Regions from separate parts of the Vibrio sp. ABH4_348 genome, predicted to be linked through region 4. Evidence: predicted binding sites of a transcription regulator. Region 4 holds the regulator's gene; each other region holds the start of a gene.

The links. The regulator PurR, encoded in region 4, represses purine synthesis genes. The targets are predictions, from matches to a motif close to TNANGNAAACGTTTNCNTNA.
Region 1: ACXAFJ_RS06900 (phosphoribosylaminoimidazolesuccinocarboxamide synthase) is a predicted target of PurR. The motif match lies at 1,845-1,864, and genes of this name have one in related genera.
Region 2: glyA (serine hydroxymethyltransferase) is a predicted target of PurR. The motif match lies at 1,895-1,914, and genes of this name have one in related genera.
Region 3: pckA (phosphoenolpyruvate carboxykinase (ATP)) is a predicted target of PurR. The motif match lies at 2,203-2,222, and genes of this name have one in related genera.

The regions. Positions count from the first base shown of each region.
Region 1 covers NZ_JBSWVW010000001.1:1,540,251-1,544,466, reverse strand. Annotated here, with positions in the region: gene ACXAFJ_RS06905 (DUF2058 domain-containing protein) at 1-148, shown strand, start outside; gene ACXAFJ_RS06900 (phosphoribosylaminoimidazolesuccinocarboxamide synthase) at 668-1,771, opposite strand; gene ACXAFJ_RS06895 (hypothetical protein) at 2,063-2,470, opposite strand; gene ACXAFJ_RS06890 (hypothetical protein) at 2,698-2,895, opposite strand; gene ACXAFJ_RS06885 (tetratricopeptide repeat protein) at 3,093-4,160, opposite strand.
Region 2 covers NZ_JBSWVW010000001.1:586,207-590,422, forward strand. Annotated here, with positions in the region: gene ACXAFJ_RS02720 (multidrug efflux RND transporter permease subunit) at 1-1,009, shown strand, start outside; gene ACXAFJ_RS02725 (YitT family protein) at 1,039-1,638, opposite strand; gene glyA (serine hydroxymethyltransferase) at 1,971-3,221, shown strand; gene ACXAFJ_RS02735 (hypothetical protein) at 3,605-3,937, opposite strand; gene lipA (lipoyl synthase) at 4,105-4,216, opposite strand, start outside.
Region 3 covers NZ_JBSWVW010000001.1:2,853,173-2,857,388, forward strand. Annotated here, with positions in the region: gene gspC (type II secretion system protein GspC) at 1-511, opposite strand, end outside; gene hslR (ribosome-associated heat shock protein Hsp15) at 781-1,167, shown strand; gene hslO (Hsp33 family molecular chaperone HslO) at 1,184-2,059, shown strand; gene pckA (phosphoenolpyruvate carboxykinase (ATP)) at 2,396-4,024, shown strand; gene ACXAFJ_RS13055 (AsmA family protein) at 4,129-4,216, shown strand, end outside.
Region 4 covers NZ_JBSWVW010000001.1:909,428-913,643, reverse strand. Annotated here, with positions in the region: gene cmoM (tRNA uridine 5-oxyacetic acid(34) methyltransferase CmoM) at 1-332, opposite strand, end outside; gene elyC (envelope biogenesis factor ElyC) at 445-1,248, shown strand; gene purR (HTH-type transcriptional repressor PurR) at 1,488-2,492, shown strand; cyclic di-GMP riboswitch class I at 2,682-2,797, shown strand; gene ACXAFJ_RS04205 (TfoX/Sxy family DNA transformation protein) at 2,902-3,492, shown strand; gene ACXAFJ_RS04200 (TVP38/TMEM64 family protein) at 3,688-4,216, shown strand, end outside.

The DNA of each region.
Region 1 (4,216 bases), 630 kb from region 4:
CTACTCAGTTATCCCAAGCAGTGTTGCAAACAAAATTGCACAACGTGATAGTAGCATCATAATCGATCAGAAAGAGCCAGAAACAATCACGGCTGACGAAGATGATCCATATGCGCATTTTGTCGTTCCAGACGACCTTATGTGGTAAAGACAGATTCGAGTTTTCTCTTGGCACCCACGGGTGCCATTTTTATCGTTAAGCCAAAAAACAAATACTGAGTGAAACTCCAGCGGATATGAAAAGCCGATAGCAGAGTTGGTCGTATAAGCGAGTATGATTTTGGTTATTAGATGGGGCAGCCATTCTTGCAACGATTCGTGTCGATCTGACCGGACTGTGTTTGAGTTTTTCAAGTGAGCTTTTGTCACTACCTAAAAGAAGGAATCCGGCGACGAGTTGCAAGCAAAAACTGTAGAAGAAGGCATCACTGGCAAAATTTACTAGATTCAAATCAAGTAACCAGGAACCAAAGGTGATGGCAGAAGGAAAGGTGAAGTTGCAAAGTGCGACGAAGCCCATAAGTAACAAATAGCTTTGCAGGTTATCCTTCAATGTTGTCTTCCTTTTCAACTTCGTTCTACGAAAAAAGCCGCGATGGACGCGGCTTTTTGGATAGTGTTATTGTGCGTTTCTACGCAACCAAGCGTAGATTGACAATCAGCCAACTTAATCAATCAGTTGGTATTCTGCTCTGAGTACTTCAATGATTTCTTGTTTTGGATCAGAACTTATCTCAATAGCTTTACCGGTGATTTTTTCGGCTAAGCCCACATACACATTGGACAAATCTTCAAAAGCTTGCACCGGCAAAAGATTGTTTTTCGCCAAAGCAGAACGCTCATCCATACGGTCTTTGTTGAGTAAAATATCGGGATCTTCGAAGTGATTTAGCAAGAACTGACGGAAACCTTCTTTAGAGTTCTCAACGATTTTACCTTGGCTGTATGCATTTGTGTCCCACATACGCGATGAGTCAGGTGTGCCAACCTCATCCATGTAGATCAATTTCTCTTTACCTGAAGCATCATTTACATAGCCAAATTCAAATTTGGTATCGACAAAAAGCTGTCCAACTTCAGAGAGTGCACCGCTAATAACGGCAAAGCCTTCTTTTAGCAATCTTTCGTAAACGTCGATATCAGACGCCGAGCTAAAGTTAAACGCTTGGAAATTGTCTTCGATGTTTTTGCGGGTGATATTAACATCATCAACTTCAGGAACACCTGGAATGCCTTTTAGTATTCCCTTGGTCGATGGGGTCAATAATAGATCGTTGAATGGCTTATCTTTCTCAAGGCCTTCTTCTACTTCAATACCACAGAACTCGCGTTCGCCATTTTGATAGGCGCGCCACATTGAACCTGTTAAATACTTGCGGCAAATCGCTTCAATCATAACTGGTTTAGCTTTTTGAACTATCCAAACAAATGGATGAGGGATGTCCAGAATATGGCTATCTGCTAATCCTTTGTCTTTGAATAGTTTAAACCAATGATTTGATATCGCGTTTAGGGCTGCGCCTTTACCAGGTACGCCAGCTAATCCACCTTCTGCTTGCCAGATACAGTCAAATGCAGATATGCGATCGCTGATGACCATAATTGCTAGTGGTGCATCTTCTGGTACATCATAGCCTTTTTCTTTAATTAGCCTGCGGCTGTCTTCTTCTGTTAACCAATAGACAGATCGAACTTTGCCACTGTGAACAGGTAGGTGAGTGCGGATTGGAAGATCATCATTAACTGCTAACACTTGAGAAGCGAGGCTCATTGGGCAACCCTTATTACATTAAAAGCCAAAAAATCGAGAGAATAATACCAGAACAACACAACACTTCCAGACAAAAAGCAAACGTTTGCTTTTTGTGGTCGGGAAATGACCCGAAGACGAGTTAAACATGGGTTTGGTATCTAATGTAGGCGCTTTAACAGTTCGCAAATCTTAAAGCCTGCTGTCGCATAAAATCGCAAAGAAAAAAGCCCCTCGGGAGAGGGGCAAACATGGACGTTCACATAAAATCTTTGTTGAGCTTGGGGATATTCAGGACAGACACTGAAATCCTTAGTGATACTGTATTGCTCTGCCCTCAACAAAAAAGACTTCGCATTGGTGTTTCTGACCTAACTCAATCAAGAGCTTTTGACTGACGACATCAATATTAGAAGAAGCGACCACCGCACTCGCGTTTCCAGACCTAATCACTTTAATTACAGTTGCTACTTCGTCACTAGTTCGAGAAGGTTTCATTTGTAGCACTTTCTTGTATTCAATGTCGTTTGTGTATAGCTGCACATAATCTGGACGTGGACACTCAGCTGTAAAAATGATCCATTGTCTTTGTTGAGACAATCTCGCCAACGCTGCCATTGTGTTTCCAGAGAAGCGGCAAGGCCTAGTCGGCTGCGCTAGAACATTAGCGGATGAGTAGTGACCTTCATTTGTTGATTTAAATCCATTTGATTGAATCATAATAACTGTCCATTTGTACATGCTGTATGTGTATACAGTACTTTTGGTTTGGACAAAGATCAAGCAAGAAAATGCTATAAACGAGTAAAAAAGAGATCTAGATCGAATTTGAATGTGGGCTTGGTGTAACTTGAATTTCTTTGGTCGAATACAAAAACACCCGCTGACGGTCAGCGGGTGTGAATGGGGTAGGAAAGGTATTAACTATTACATCTGGACAGCAGCAGTTAAGCGGCTCTGCTTTGAGAAGAATTTGCTTCGCGCTCTCTTTGCGCGATTTCACCTTGGTTATAACTTCTAACGTCTATTTTCGCCAGCTCGTTGCAGTCTTCACAAGAGTAGTGGCATTGGCCGTCAATGTATTCGTGCTTAGTTAATAGCCCGGGTTTTTTGCACCAATCGCAGGTGCCTTCAATTGTAAACATCTATCCTCCAAGTCTCAGGACATTCGTTGCTTCTCAGCAATTGTCGCCAGCCATTATGACACAGTAAGGGATTTTTGGTTACATAAATGTTAATCAAAATTGTAACCAATGCTCTTGAAAGCATTATATTTCGAGGGGTGAAATAAAAGAAAGTGCCAAAAATGCCCGAAATTAACAAAATAATAACAGTTGGCCATTCAGTTTCTTTTGATAAGTGGGACAAGGGTTTTGACCGCGGCGTTGAGGCGTTTCATCTCTTCTTCAGAACCATAGGTGTCTGGATGGTAGATTTTACTCAGCTGCTTAAACCTAAGCTTTAGTGTTTTTTCATTGGGAAGATTGTTTTCGGTGAAGCCGAGCAGGGCACAGGCTAAGGCAACTTTTTGGTCTGGTTTGGCTACAGGCTTTGAGGGTGTGCCGTTTTGAGACTGCACCTTTTTAAACTGCCTAAATAGCGTCTCAAGCTGCTTTTTTTGTTTTGAGATGACTTGATTTTGGTCTTGAAGCTGTTTTTCGAGCATCTGATTTCGTTCATCACCCTTGCTTGCTTTAACTGGCTTGAGACTTTTGCGTTCGAGCTCATTTATCGATTGCTTAAACCGATTGGCACGAAAGAGAAAGTGCAGGGTTGTAACAGCGAACAGACCAGCGACTGCAATACTAAGATACAACCAATTTAGGTTAACCGCATTATGTTGCTGAGGTTGAGTGGGCACAAACTCAGTTGTTTGCTGTATTATTGGCTGATTTGCTTGAGCCTCAAATTCATCGAATGACGCCAGTTGCTTCGCTTTACGATTGTTGAATTCCTGTTCAAGCAATCTCTCATAAGCCAATTCTGCATCTGTATTATTAGGTGACGCTAAACGGTACCAAATTTTGGCAAGCTGCTCCGGTTCTGGTGAGTCTGACAAGGTTTCTAGGGCAGCCCCAAGAGCAAATTTGGCTGAACTATCTCCTTCAAGCGCTAATTTCGTTAGCCAAAACAAAGCAGTTTCTGGTGAAGGATTGGGTGCAAAGCCATTTAAGTGATATTGCGCGAGCTGATAAGCTCCTCGTTTTGAACCATTGACAGCAGACTGTTCATACCAATACAAGGCATCGGTATCGGAGCGTGCAACGCCATTTCCTATTCGGTAGCGTTCCGCTAATTCAAATTGGGCTCGTGGGTCTTTGTCGTTAGCACGTTGAGTTATCTGTTCGATTGACTGAGAAAAGGCGAGTGGAGAAACAAGAAGAAGCAAACAGAGTCTTAACGTCAACATATAGGTCTCAAGGTTTGAACTATGTGAATATATCTGGATTAGCTGAGAAAACACTC
Region 2 (4,216 bases), 320 kb from region 4:
AAACAGCCCCGAGTTAGTAGTCAATGTCGACCCAGAACGCGCATCACGATTAGGACTCACGGTGGAAGACATCTCGCAAACACTTGAAGTCTTGTTAGGTGGCACTGCACAAACCACCTTTGTTCAAAGAGGGCAAGAGTACGATGTATATTTGAGAGGTGACGAGCAGCAGTTTAACAGTGCTGATGATCTTGCCAAAGTGTATCTGCGCTCTCGCACTGGGGAAGCGGTCAGTTTAGCCAATGTTGTTACCACAGAAGAGCGGGGTTCTTCAATTCGGTTGTCACACTACGATAAGAAAAAAGCGATTACCTTGAGTGCCAACTTAAATGAAGGCGTGACATTAGGAGAAGCGCTGGCGTTTTTAGATCAACAAGCTCAACAACAGCTGCCGATTGATATCTCGGTCGATTATTCCGGCGAATCCAAACAGTTCAAAGAAAACCAAGCTGGAATAGGCTTAGTGTTCGCGTTAGCTTTGCTGGTTGCATACTTGGTGTTAGCCGCCCAATTTGAGAGTTTTGTTAACCCGTTTGTTGTTATGTTGACGGTCCCACTTGGGTTACTGGGAGGACTGCTAGGTATTCTGCTCTTTGAGCAGAGTATAAGTATCTACAGTCAAATTGGTATGTTAATGCTGATTGGGATGGTAACCAAAAATGGCATTCTAATTGTCGAATTTGCGAACCAACTTAGAGATAAAGGTTTTGAATTCGAGCAAGCCATTATTGAAGCTTCGAAGCGTCGTCTTCGTCCTATTGTCATGACGGCGGTCACCACAATTGTTGGTACTTTGCCACTTGTCTTATCAACCGGTGCGGGCTACGAAAGCCGAATTGCGGTCGGTACGGTCATTTTTGCGGGTATGAGTTTTGCCAGTTTGATCACTTTGCTGGTGATTCCCGCCATGTATCGAATTTTGGCCGCTAAAACGCAATCACCGGGCCACACAGCATCCAGACTTAAAGATGAACTGAATAAGCACAGTAAATCTCGGTTATCTCATTGAGGGGCAATTTAACTCACTGAGAAGTCAATTTAAGAAAAAGAAACCCCGTAGCGGTTGGGTTTGTGGTTCATTGCGAGCACCATGTTTAGCGCCGCTACACCGAGGATTGACCACAAAATGATGGATGAATCAAACAAGATCCAAGAACTCAATAAAATGGTAGCGTCGATGGCAAGCTGAGTTTTACCAACAGAAATTCCCCAGCGCTCTTGGATGTATAGACATAATACGTTGAATCCACCGAGACTTGAGTGATGACGAAACAAAATCAGCATGCCTAATCCCATTAACAGCCCACCGGCAATCGCGCAGTAGGCAGGATGAATGGTTGAGACGGCAATGAGATGGGATAGGTGGTCGGCGAATAGAGAGACCAATGCACCGGAAATGGCTGAACTCAAGGCAAAAGATTTGCCAAACCGTTTCCAGCCTAATATGTAAAACGGTAGGTTTATTGAAAAATACACCACGCCGAAGGTGAAAGGAAAAAATTGACTCAGCAATAAGGCTAGTCCTGCCGTTCCGCCAGTAAGTAGAGAGCCGACCTGTAGAAAATAGACACCTTGGGCGACCAAAAAAGTCCCGGTCAGAATAGCTATCCAGTTTTCTTTACGGCTGTGGGAGGTCATTACTCGAATTCTCTTTACTGGTGATGATCTTTTTGGGCGGGTGAATTTTAGAAAAAACCGTGTATCAGAGGTAGTCGCTAAGACAAAATTAAGGTACATCTATGTTCTAAATAATGTACGTACTGTAAATACAGAATTTTCTAGTAAATCTAGACACGGTGATTGACCAAGGAACATGAAAAAACTGCATGTTAAAAAGTGGATTTTTTACTTTATGACCAAGATCAAATTATGTAGACTACGCCACATAAATCAGTGACGAAAACGTTTGCTTTTGGTCGTTGTGCAGTTTTTCTAGCATTTTAACTACAAATTTCAAGCAGGAGATAGAGATGCTTAAGCGTGATATGAATATCGCAGATTACGATCCAGAATTGTTCAATGCGATTCAGGAAGAAACTCTACGCCAAGAAGAGCACATCGAGTTGATCGCTTCTGAAAACTACACAAGCCCACGTGTAATGGAAGCGCAAGGCTCTCAACTTACTAACAAATACGCTGAAGGTTACCCAGGTAAGCGTTACTACGGTGGTTGTGAGTACGTGGACAAAGCAGAAGCTTTGGCAATTGAGCGTGCTTGTAAGCTTTACGGCGCTGAGTATGCGAACGTTCAGCCTCACTCAGGCTCTCAAGCCAACAGCGCAGTGTACATGGCGCTACTTAACCCAGGTGACACTGTATTAGGTATGAGCTTGGCACACGGTGGTCACTTGACTCACGGTTCACCAGTTAACTTCTCTGGTAAACACTACAATGTGATTCCATACGGCATCGATGAGAGTGGTCAGATCAACTACGACGAAATGGAAGCACTAGCACTAGAGCACAAGCCAAAAATGATCATTGGTGGTTTCTCTGCTTACTCGCAAATCGTTGACTGGGCTCGCATGCGTGAAATCGCAGACAAAGTCGACGCTTACTTCTTTGTCGATATGGCGCACGTAGCTGGCTTGATTGCTGCTGGTGAGTACCCAACACCAGTTCCACATGCTCATGTTGTAACTACCACAACTCACAAAACATTAGGTGGCCCACGCGGTGGTCTTATCATCTCTAATGGCGGTGAAGAGCTTTACAAGAAACTAAATTCAGCAGTTTTCCCTGGCGGTCAAGGTGGTCCTTTGATGCACGTGATTGCAGCGAAAGCGGTAGCATTTAAAGAAGCGATGGAGCCTGAATTCAAAGCTTACCAAGCTCGCGTGGTGAAAAACGCCAAAGCTATGGTTGCTCAATTCCAAGAGCGTGGTTACAAGATCGTTTCTAACAGTACTGAAAACCACTTGTTCCTCGTTGACTTGATTGACAAAGGAATCACAGGTAAAGAAGCGGATGCGGCTTTAGGTTCTGCTAACATCACAGTTAACAAAAACTCAGTACCAAACGATCCACGCAGCCCGTTTGTGACATCTGGTATTCGTGTTGGTACACCGGCGATCACTCGTCGTGGCTTTACTGAAGAAGATGCTAAGAATCTAGCGGATTGGATGTGTGATGTATTGGATAACGTTGAAAGTGAAGACGTTATCAATGCAACTAAAGCAAAAGTTCTAGAGATTTGTAAGCGTCTACCAGTTTACGCCTAATTACGGCACCTCTATTAATAAAAAACCGTTGCTATTGGCAACGGTTTTTTGTTTTTAGTGACTAGGGCGTGTTGACCTTTCGAGCTGATTTTTGCAGCAGTTTGTGGGTTCTTTATACAAGGCAGAGGCTTTGATGTGTAGTTATTCTACTCGATAAGCCGATAACGCCGTAGAAAGGAGCCACAAACGCTGCCCGTAGGGTTCGGCTGCGCGCCCCGGGCTAAAAGCGTTTTACTCTTTGTTGAGAGGTGTTTTGCTTAGAATGACTAGGCTACAAACCTCTCGCCGCGATTAAAACGCTTTTTTCTGGGGACGCCTAGTCCGAACAAAATTTAACCTCGAAAGGTCAACACGCCCTAAGCTTACTGTAATACAAGGCTTGTTTACTCTTCTTTATTGATGCTGATGGTTTCGCCTGACTTACAACGGAACTGGTAGTAACGTGAGCTTTCGTTGAACTTGGATAGCCCCTCACCACTGCAGTAGTTGGCGTTAATTTCACGCATGACATCGAGAGTTTCTTCACTGCGTAGCGCAAACTTCGAACTGTCGGCACATACAATACGCACGCGGCCATCGTCACTGACCGAGTAGGTCTTTACTTCGGTGTTACAGAGTTCGAACGATGCATCCATATAGTTATCTTGTTGAGTAGTGCTTGAGCAACCCGCCAATAAAGCAACAGCTGCTGCGGCGGAAATAACTGACAATTTCATGGTTTCCGTTCCTTATGATTTTAAGTTGGAATGCTTCAAAGCCTATATAAAGGCCAACGCAGTTTCAAGAATCTAATTTTTTAGCTTGTGACCATTGGACAATAAAAAAGGGCCAGTGTTCTACCGGCCCTGTCAATTTGTCACACAAAGTCTACGCAATGATACAACTAGGCGACTTCGATGCCCTGCGCTTGTAGATCAGCGTGGTAAGAAGAACGCACGAAAGGACCACAAGCTGCGTGGGTAAATCCAAGCTCAAGTGCGATTTCTTTCAACTCG
Region 3 (4,216 bases), 1.9 Mb from region 4:
AGTAGTCTTGACCAAATAGCATGAGTGTTTCATCTCGACCTGAGTTTTTGATAATAACTCGATCATCCATTACTCTCGCTAAAATAGCCGATGTTCCTTGAATGGTTTCTCCAACGCCATAAGTCCCTTGACTACCACCGTTCGCAATGATCGCCAGACTCTTCTCTGATATAGAGCTCACTACAACACCAACAAGGGTGGCGTTAATTTTGCTGACTGGGGCTTCTGTTGGAGTCTGCTCTACTTCAACTGGCTTATTCTTAAATTCACCAAACAAATGACTCGCTTTTAGCGCTTGAGTATTAATGGACGTGCTAACTTGACTCGATTGGCTTTGTGGAGGGGTCCATTTCACAACAGAGGTGGTCGTATTTGAAAGGCCAGCGATGCGCCAGATTTCCTGACCAGATATCCAAAAAAGAGTCATCAACAACAGAAAAAAAACGAGGTAACTCGCCGTTTTTTCATATTTTGTCAGGGTAACTAATTGTAACTTTAAGCCATTCATCATTTATTCTTTATCAAAAGGCACATCGCACTGATTAAATTATTAATTTTGCTGTTCAATTTGAAAGATGCCTATCGTACTCGTTTAGCTTTCCTAGTACAAAATAACTATCATGTTCCTAAATACACATCCTCAATTAATCCTGAATATGCGTAGTTTTCGAGCTAGATCTTGAAAAACCATCCTTGTATCACCATTGTTAGACAGCCAAAGTGGTACGAATATCAATTCTTGCCTAGTTCGAACATAAAGCTAATAAGGTAAAAGCGCAAATGGCAGCAGACACAACAGCCGTTCGTTTAGATAAATGGTTATGGGCCGCAAGGTTTTACAAAACTCGCTCTATTGCTAGAAATATGATCGACGGCGGTAAAGTTCACTACAACGAGCAACGCACAAAACCCAGCAAAATAGTCGAACTAGGCGCTATCATTACGTTAAGGCAGGGGCACGAAGAAAAAACGGTCGTGATTGAACAAATTTCAGATCAACGTAAAGGAGCACCTGTGGCTCAAACGCTTTACCGAGAGACTGAAGACAGCATCGCCAAACGCGAAAAGAATGCGTTGCAGCGCAAACTACATGCTCACAATCCAAGTCCAGAACGTCGCCCTGACAAAAAACAACGTCGCGATATTATCAAATTTAAACATCAATAGCTGGAGCTAACTGACGATGTCACACAATGTCCTAAACCGCTACCTATTTGAAGATCTCTCTGTGCGTGGCGAGTTGGTGCAGCTCGACGAGACGTACCAAAAAATTATAGCGAGTAAAGATTACCCTGCTCCACTACAAACCCTATTAGGCGAGTTGTTGGTCGCAACATCTTTGTTAACCGCAACGATCAAATTTGAAGGGTCCATTACAGTTCAACTGCAAGGTGACGGCCCAGTCTCACTGGCTGTGATTAATGGCAGTCATGACCAAAAAGTGCGTGGCGTCGCTCGATGGGAAGGCGACATTGCCGACAACGCGTCGTTGCATGAAATGATGGGTAAAGGCCATCTGGTTATTACTATCGAGCCAAAACATGCCGAGCGTTACCAAGGAATCGTCGGTCTAGATGGCGATAACCTTGCTGAAATTCTTGAAAACTATTTTGCGAACTCAGAACAATTGAAAACTAGACTGTGGCTACGAGTTGGTGAATATGCGGGTGCACCAAAAGCGGCAGGCATGTTAATTCAAGTGGTACCTGACGGCACTGGTTCAGAACAAGATTTTGAGCATTTAGAGAAATTGACTGAAACGGTCAAAGATGACGAGTTATTTTCGTTACCGGCAGAGGATGTACTTTACCGCCTATACAACCAGGATAAAGTTCGACTTTTTGAGCCAAATTCCGTTGTTTTTCACTGCGGATGCTCAAGAGAGCGCAGTGGCGCAGCCATAGTCACCGTAGATCGCACTGAAATAGAAGACATTCTTAGCACGGAAGGAAGCATTGCATTGCACTGCGACTACTGTGGAACAAGTTATACATTTGATAGTAAAGATGTTGAAAATTTGTTCAATCAAACCTCTAATTTGCAAAGAAAATTACATTAATTTGTAGCACGCAATAAGCTACAAATTAGCCACTTTTCAGCCAGCTTTTGCTGGCTTTTTTTTGCCTAAAAAGCACGTTAAGCCCCCGTTATAACTGGTTTTTCTAACCACTTATTTTTTTAAAAATATTAATTATTTAGCTCTAGCGCAAACCTTTGCGCACACGTTAAGATGGTGCTACCAATTTGTGAGGGTTTACATAAAGCCACAATAAAATAGTGGATAAATTTTGAGCTATATCCCTGTTTTATCCCAAACCCGTTGCTACATTGGATAATAGATAAAAATTAATAAATTATTACAAAATCCCTACAAATATTCCGATAAGGAGCACCTATGACCGTTATGGAACATAAAAAGGCTGCAACACTTGATCTCAGCGCGCATGGTCTTCATGACGTGAAAGAAATTGTACGTAATCCCAGTTACGAACAGTTGTTTGAGGAAGAGACTCGCGCAGATCTCCAAGGTTACGAAAGAGGCGTGGTAACTGAGCTAGGCTCAGTTGCGGTGGATACAGGTATATTTACCGGGCGCTCTCCCAAAGATAAATATATCGTTAAAGACCAAACCACACAGGATAATATGTGGTGGACATCTGACGCAGTTAAAAATGACAACAAACCCATTGATGTTGCCGTTTGGAACGATCTGAAATCGCTTGTTACTGAGCAATTGTCAGGTAAGCGTCTATTTGTCATTGACGGTTATTGTGGTGCTAACCCCGATACTCGCTTGAATATTAGGGTGATTACTGAAGTGGCTTGGCAAGCACACTTCGTAAAAAACATGTTCATTCGCCCAAGTGATGAAGAGCTAAAAACCTTCGAGCCAGATTTTGTCGTTATGAATGGTGCGAAATGCACCAACCAAAAGTGGGAAGAGCATGGTCTGAACTCTGAAAACTTTACCGTGTTCAACCTAACCGAGCGCATGCAGCTGATCGGTGGAACTTGGTACGGCGGCGAAATGAAGAAAGGTATGTTCGCGATGATGAACTACTTTTTACCTCTGCAAGACATCGCTTCAATGCATTGCTCTGCCAATATGGGTACCGATGGTGATGTGGCAATTTTCTTTGGTCTATCAGGTACGGGTAAAACAACTCTGTCGACTGACCCACATCGTGCCTTGATCGGTGACGATGAACATGGATGGGATGATGAAGGTATCTTTAACTATGAAGGTGGTTGTTACGCCAAAACCATCAAGTTATCTAAAGAAGCGGAACCGGATATCTATAATGCTATCCGCCGTGACGCGCTGTTAGAAAATGTCACGGTTCGCAAAGATGGTTCGATCGACTTCGACGATGGGTCAAAAACAGAAAACACCCGTGTGTCTTACCCACTGTATCACATCGATAATATCGTGAAGCCAGTATCCAAAGGTGGCCACGCCAATAAGGTAATTTTCTTGTCTGCAGACGCATTTGGCGTACTGCCTCCAGTGTCTAAATTGACTCCGGAACAAACCAAATACCACTTCCTGTCTGGCTTTACCGCCAAACTGGCGGGTACAGAGCGAGGTATTACCGAGCCTACGCCAACCTTCTCAGCGTGTTTTGGCGCCGCGTTCCTAACGCTACATCCAACAAAATACGCAGAAGTGTTAGTAAAACGTATGGAAGCAGCTGGCGCTGAGGCTTACTTGGTGAACACAGGGTGGAACGGCTCTGGTAAACGCATCTCTATTCAAGATACGCGAGCCATCATCGACTCTATCTTGGATGGCTCGATTGAGAAAGCGGAATGCAAAAACATTCCAATTTTCAACTTGAGCGTACCGACCTCGCTTCCAGGTGTGAATGATGAAATTCTCGATCCTCGTGACACTTACGTCGATCCTCTACAATGGGAAAGCAAGGCACAAGATCTGGCGTCTCGTTTCATCAATAACTTCGAGAAATACACGGATAATGCCGAAGGACAATCACTCATCGCCGCTGGTCCACAGCTAGATTAAGTGATATCAGCTGACAAAATCTGATCTAAGCCCCTTGAAAAAGGGGCTTTTCTTTTGGGTTAATGTAATATCAAAACCAATATCAAAGAGTTGTGTGAATCAGAATGAAAGCGTTTAAGTATTTGGTCAGTGTTTTGCTCATTGCTCTTCTTGTCACACTAGTCGCTGTCGCTGCTTTAGTTCATAGCTCAT
Region 4 (4,216 bases):
TTGTCTGACAAAGTTTGGATAGCAGAATGAATTAGCCGATACTGATCACTCAACCCATTTTTTGCAATCTCCGCTTCCGCCAACTTAAGCATTTCAGAAGAAAGATCACACAGTGTAATTTGATGGCCTAGTGTAGCGATTTTCTGAGACACTTGAGCCAAGCCACCGCCTGCATCTAGTACGTTCAAGCTTGATGTTGACGCTTTTAATGTATCGAGAACTCGGCTAATATCTTGCCAAACAACCACTTGCCGAATCTCACCTTTGTCAGACCCGTAGATGTTTTTTGCAAATTTGTGGGCAATGTCGTCGAAATTGCGGTCTTCTGTCACAGGTGCTGCGCTATCATGGTTCGGATTCCGCTATTCTGTCATAAGCGCTTCAGGAATAAAGCGCCTTCGACTTTTTTTACATTCAATTGATGTTTTTTCGGGCTAATTGATTATGTTTGAGCTGAAAAAAGTAGTGTCAGCATTACTTATGCCGTTACCGGCCATGCTTATCATTGGTTTTTTCGGGCTGATGTTAATCATGTTCACCACTCGCCAGAAAACGGGCTGTATGGTGGTATTGTTATCTTTTGTCGGTATTTTTCTTATCGCATTCCAACCCGTTTCATCTCGACTTCTTATGCCGCTCGAAAGACAGTATTCGGCGTTTTTTCCCGTTGATGAACCGATCGATTTTGTGATGGTATTAGGGAGTGGCCATGTGGTCGACGACGACATCCCCCCCACTTCTGAGCTCAGTCGAACTGGTTTGATGCGACTAACAGAAGGCATACGAATTCTGCGCATGTACCCCGGTGCAAAACTAATCTTGTCTGGTTATGCGGCAGGCTCTGAAGTAAGTAATGCACGAATGATGGCCAAAGTTGCACTGGCACTTGGCGTATCAAAATCCGACATTATCTTACTCGAGACAGCCAAAGATACCTGGGAAGAAGCCCGCCAAGCTGCTGCATTTGTCTTGCAAAAGCGTTTAGTGGTGGTAACGTCGGCAAGTCACATGAAACGTGCCCTGCTCGAATTCAACTCGGCTGGTCTTGACCCGTATGCGGCGCCAACCAATTTTCTGGCACAAAAGAATATCGATGCGCCATGGGAAAAGTACACCCCAAAAGGTAAGTATTTAGAGCAGACAGAAAGATACTGGCACGAAACATTGGGTCGAATCTGGCAGCAACTGCGAAACTGGGCATCAAGCTACGAAGAAGTGGTGATTGAAGCATCGGAATCCAAAGTTTAAAAAGCCAAACGATTGCATTTATAAAGTGCATTACTTCACCCGTGCAATCTATTGCCAGCGTTTCGATTAATGTCTAAAATCGTTCAAAATTGCGAATAATTGACGCTAAATTCGAGAAAACCGCTGAAAACAGCGGTTTTCTTGTTTCATTAAGACCTTTAACACCCATTGCAATCGCATTCACTCTGCTGCGATCGGTGTATTATTAGAGTAAAGGCATAACACAACAGGACCAACCTATGGCTACCATCAAAGACGTGGCTCGTTTAGCCGGCGTTTCAACGACCACTGTGTCACACGTAATCAACAAGACTCGTTTTGTCGCGGACGCGACCCAAGAGAAGGTGATGGAAGCCGTTAAAGAACTCAACTACGCGCCGAGTGCAGTTGCACGCAGTCTGAAATGCAATTCTACACGTACTATCGGCATGCTAGTCACACAGTCGACTAACCCATTTTTCTCAGAAGTCATCGACGGAGTAGAAAGTTATTGTTATCGCCAAGGTTACACTCTGATTTTGTGTAACACCGGCCGTATCTATGAAAAACAACGTGATTACATCCGTATGCTCGCTGAAAAACGCGTGGATGGCATGTTAGTCATGTGTTCTGATTTAACTCAGGAACTATCTGAAATGTTAGATCGCCAATCAGACATCCCGAAGGTGGTGATGGATTGGGGACCAGAAAGTTCACATGCGGACAAAATCATAGATAATTCAGAAGAAGGCGGCTATCTAGCGACAAAATATCTCATCGACAGTGGCCATAAGGACATTGCGTGTTTAAGTGGCTATTTTGAAACCGCAGCGTGTAAAGAACGTATTGCCGGTTTTAAACGCGCAATGAATGAAGCCAATTTGACTGTTGAAGATGATTGGATTTTGGAAGGCAATTTCGAATGTGATACTGCCGTATTAGCAGCCGACAAAATTATTGCCATGGATAAAAAGCCAACCGCAATTTTTTGCTTCAATGACACTATGGCACTTGGCTTGATGAGCCGCCTGCAACAAAAAGGCGTGAAGGTCCCAGACGATATTTCTGTGATTGGTTACGACAATATCGAACTGGCCGAGTACTTTTCACCGCCTTTGACCACCATACACCAACCCAAACGTCGTGTGGGTAAAAATGCATTTGAAATCTTATTGGAACGCATCAAAGATCGCGCTCATGAAAAACGAGTCTTCGAAATGCAACCTGAAATTGTGGTTCGTGACACCGTTAAACGCTTGAAATAGGCGCCTTAGCATACAAGTGTAAAAGTGCGAGTTTTTAGGCAATTTTATGCACAAAGTGAGAGACAGACAGGCATTAATAGCAAGACCGACTGATGAGCATAAAATATATTGTGACTGCAATCACAAATGCATCACGGTAGTGTGATAATTACCCAAAATTTTATTTTATCCTTTAATCACTGATTTCCGCCACGCACAGGGCAAACCATTCGAAAGGATGGGACGCAAAGCTTCCGGCCTGAATCTGTGAAGAAGTATGACTGCAGTATGTGTCTTCAACATAGAAAGGTAGCGGGGTTGCCGATGGTAAAAATGCAGATTGTTTACATCCAGTTGACATTCATTTTGCATCGATTTGCTAATCTCTCGGACCTGATTGGTGGCATAGCTAGAACCGAGAAACTACAGCATGGATAAACCAATACTCAAAGACTCAATGAGACTATTCGAACAGTTTGGAACTGTTAAGTCTCGTTCAATGTTCGGTGGATTTGGCATTTTTGTAAACGAAGTTATGTTTGCACTTGTCGTTAACAATAAACTCCATATTCGAGCAGATAATTCAACTACCAAGCAATTTAAACAACTTGATCTGGAACCGTACGTGTACAAAAAACGTGGATTCCCTGTGGTCACTAAGTACTTTGCAGTCCCTCAGCAATGGCTTGATTCTGAAGAGCAACTGCTGGTTGTCGCTAAAGAGGCATTGGAATCAGCCCGCCAGGAAAAGCAAGAGCAGAAACAAGCCAAACCAAACCGTCTTAAAGACCTCCCTAATTTGCGTTTAGCGACTGAAAGAATGCTGAAAAAAGCGGGAATTGAAACGGTAGAACAGCTCGAAAACGCTGGGTCTGTAGAGGCGTTTCGCTCAATTCAAGAGACTCACTCCTCGGAGGTCAGTGTCGAACTGCTGTGGGCCCTAGAAGGTGCCATATTGGGGCAACACTGGTCTGTTATACCGCAAGAACGACGCGACGAACTCAGTCATCAAGTCAACTAAGTCCCATGACTTAAGTATTCTTTGTTGAAGACCACCAATCGGTGGTCTTTTTGTTTTCACGGCAAATAGAGTGAAACTATGAAAATTAAACAGAATTTTTCTTGAGGATTTTCGGTCTTATTTTATGGTTAGATAAGAGCTACTTGTAAAGTAAGTTCAAGCCAGCGTGTGTTATGTAAGTTGTTTGAGAGAACTATGAATAAAAAACTGATCGTCGCTTTATTGCTAGTCATTGCCATTGTCGTGTTATCAACACAGTTTGGCCATTTGTTTACGTTGGAAAATGCCAAGCAATACCATCAGGATTTTAGCCAAACCATCCAGAACAACTTCTGGCAGTCTGCGGCTATCTACTTCACCGTCTACATTTTAATTACAGCGCTTTCGATTCCTGGAGCAGCAGTTGTCACATTATTAGGCGCGGCTCTTTTTGGCTTTACCTCTAGTCTTGTTTTGGTTTCTTTTGCCAGTACCATTGGCGCAACGATTGCGTTTTGGAGCAGTCGTTATCTACTGCGCGATTGGGTGCAAAATCGCTTCGGCTCTAAGCTGGAAACCATTAATCAAGGTATCGAAAAAGATGGTAGCTTTTACCTGTTTTCATTGCGTCTTATTCCTGTCTTTCCGTTTTTCGCGATTAACTTGCTGATGGGATTAACGCCAATTAAGACATCTAAGTTCTATTTGGTTAGTCAGCTTGGTATGTTGCCTGGCACTGCGGTAT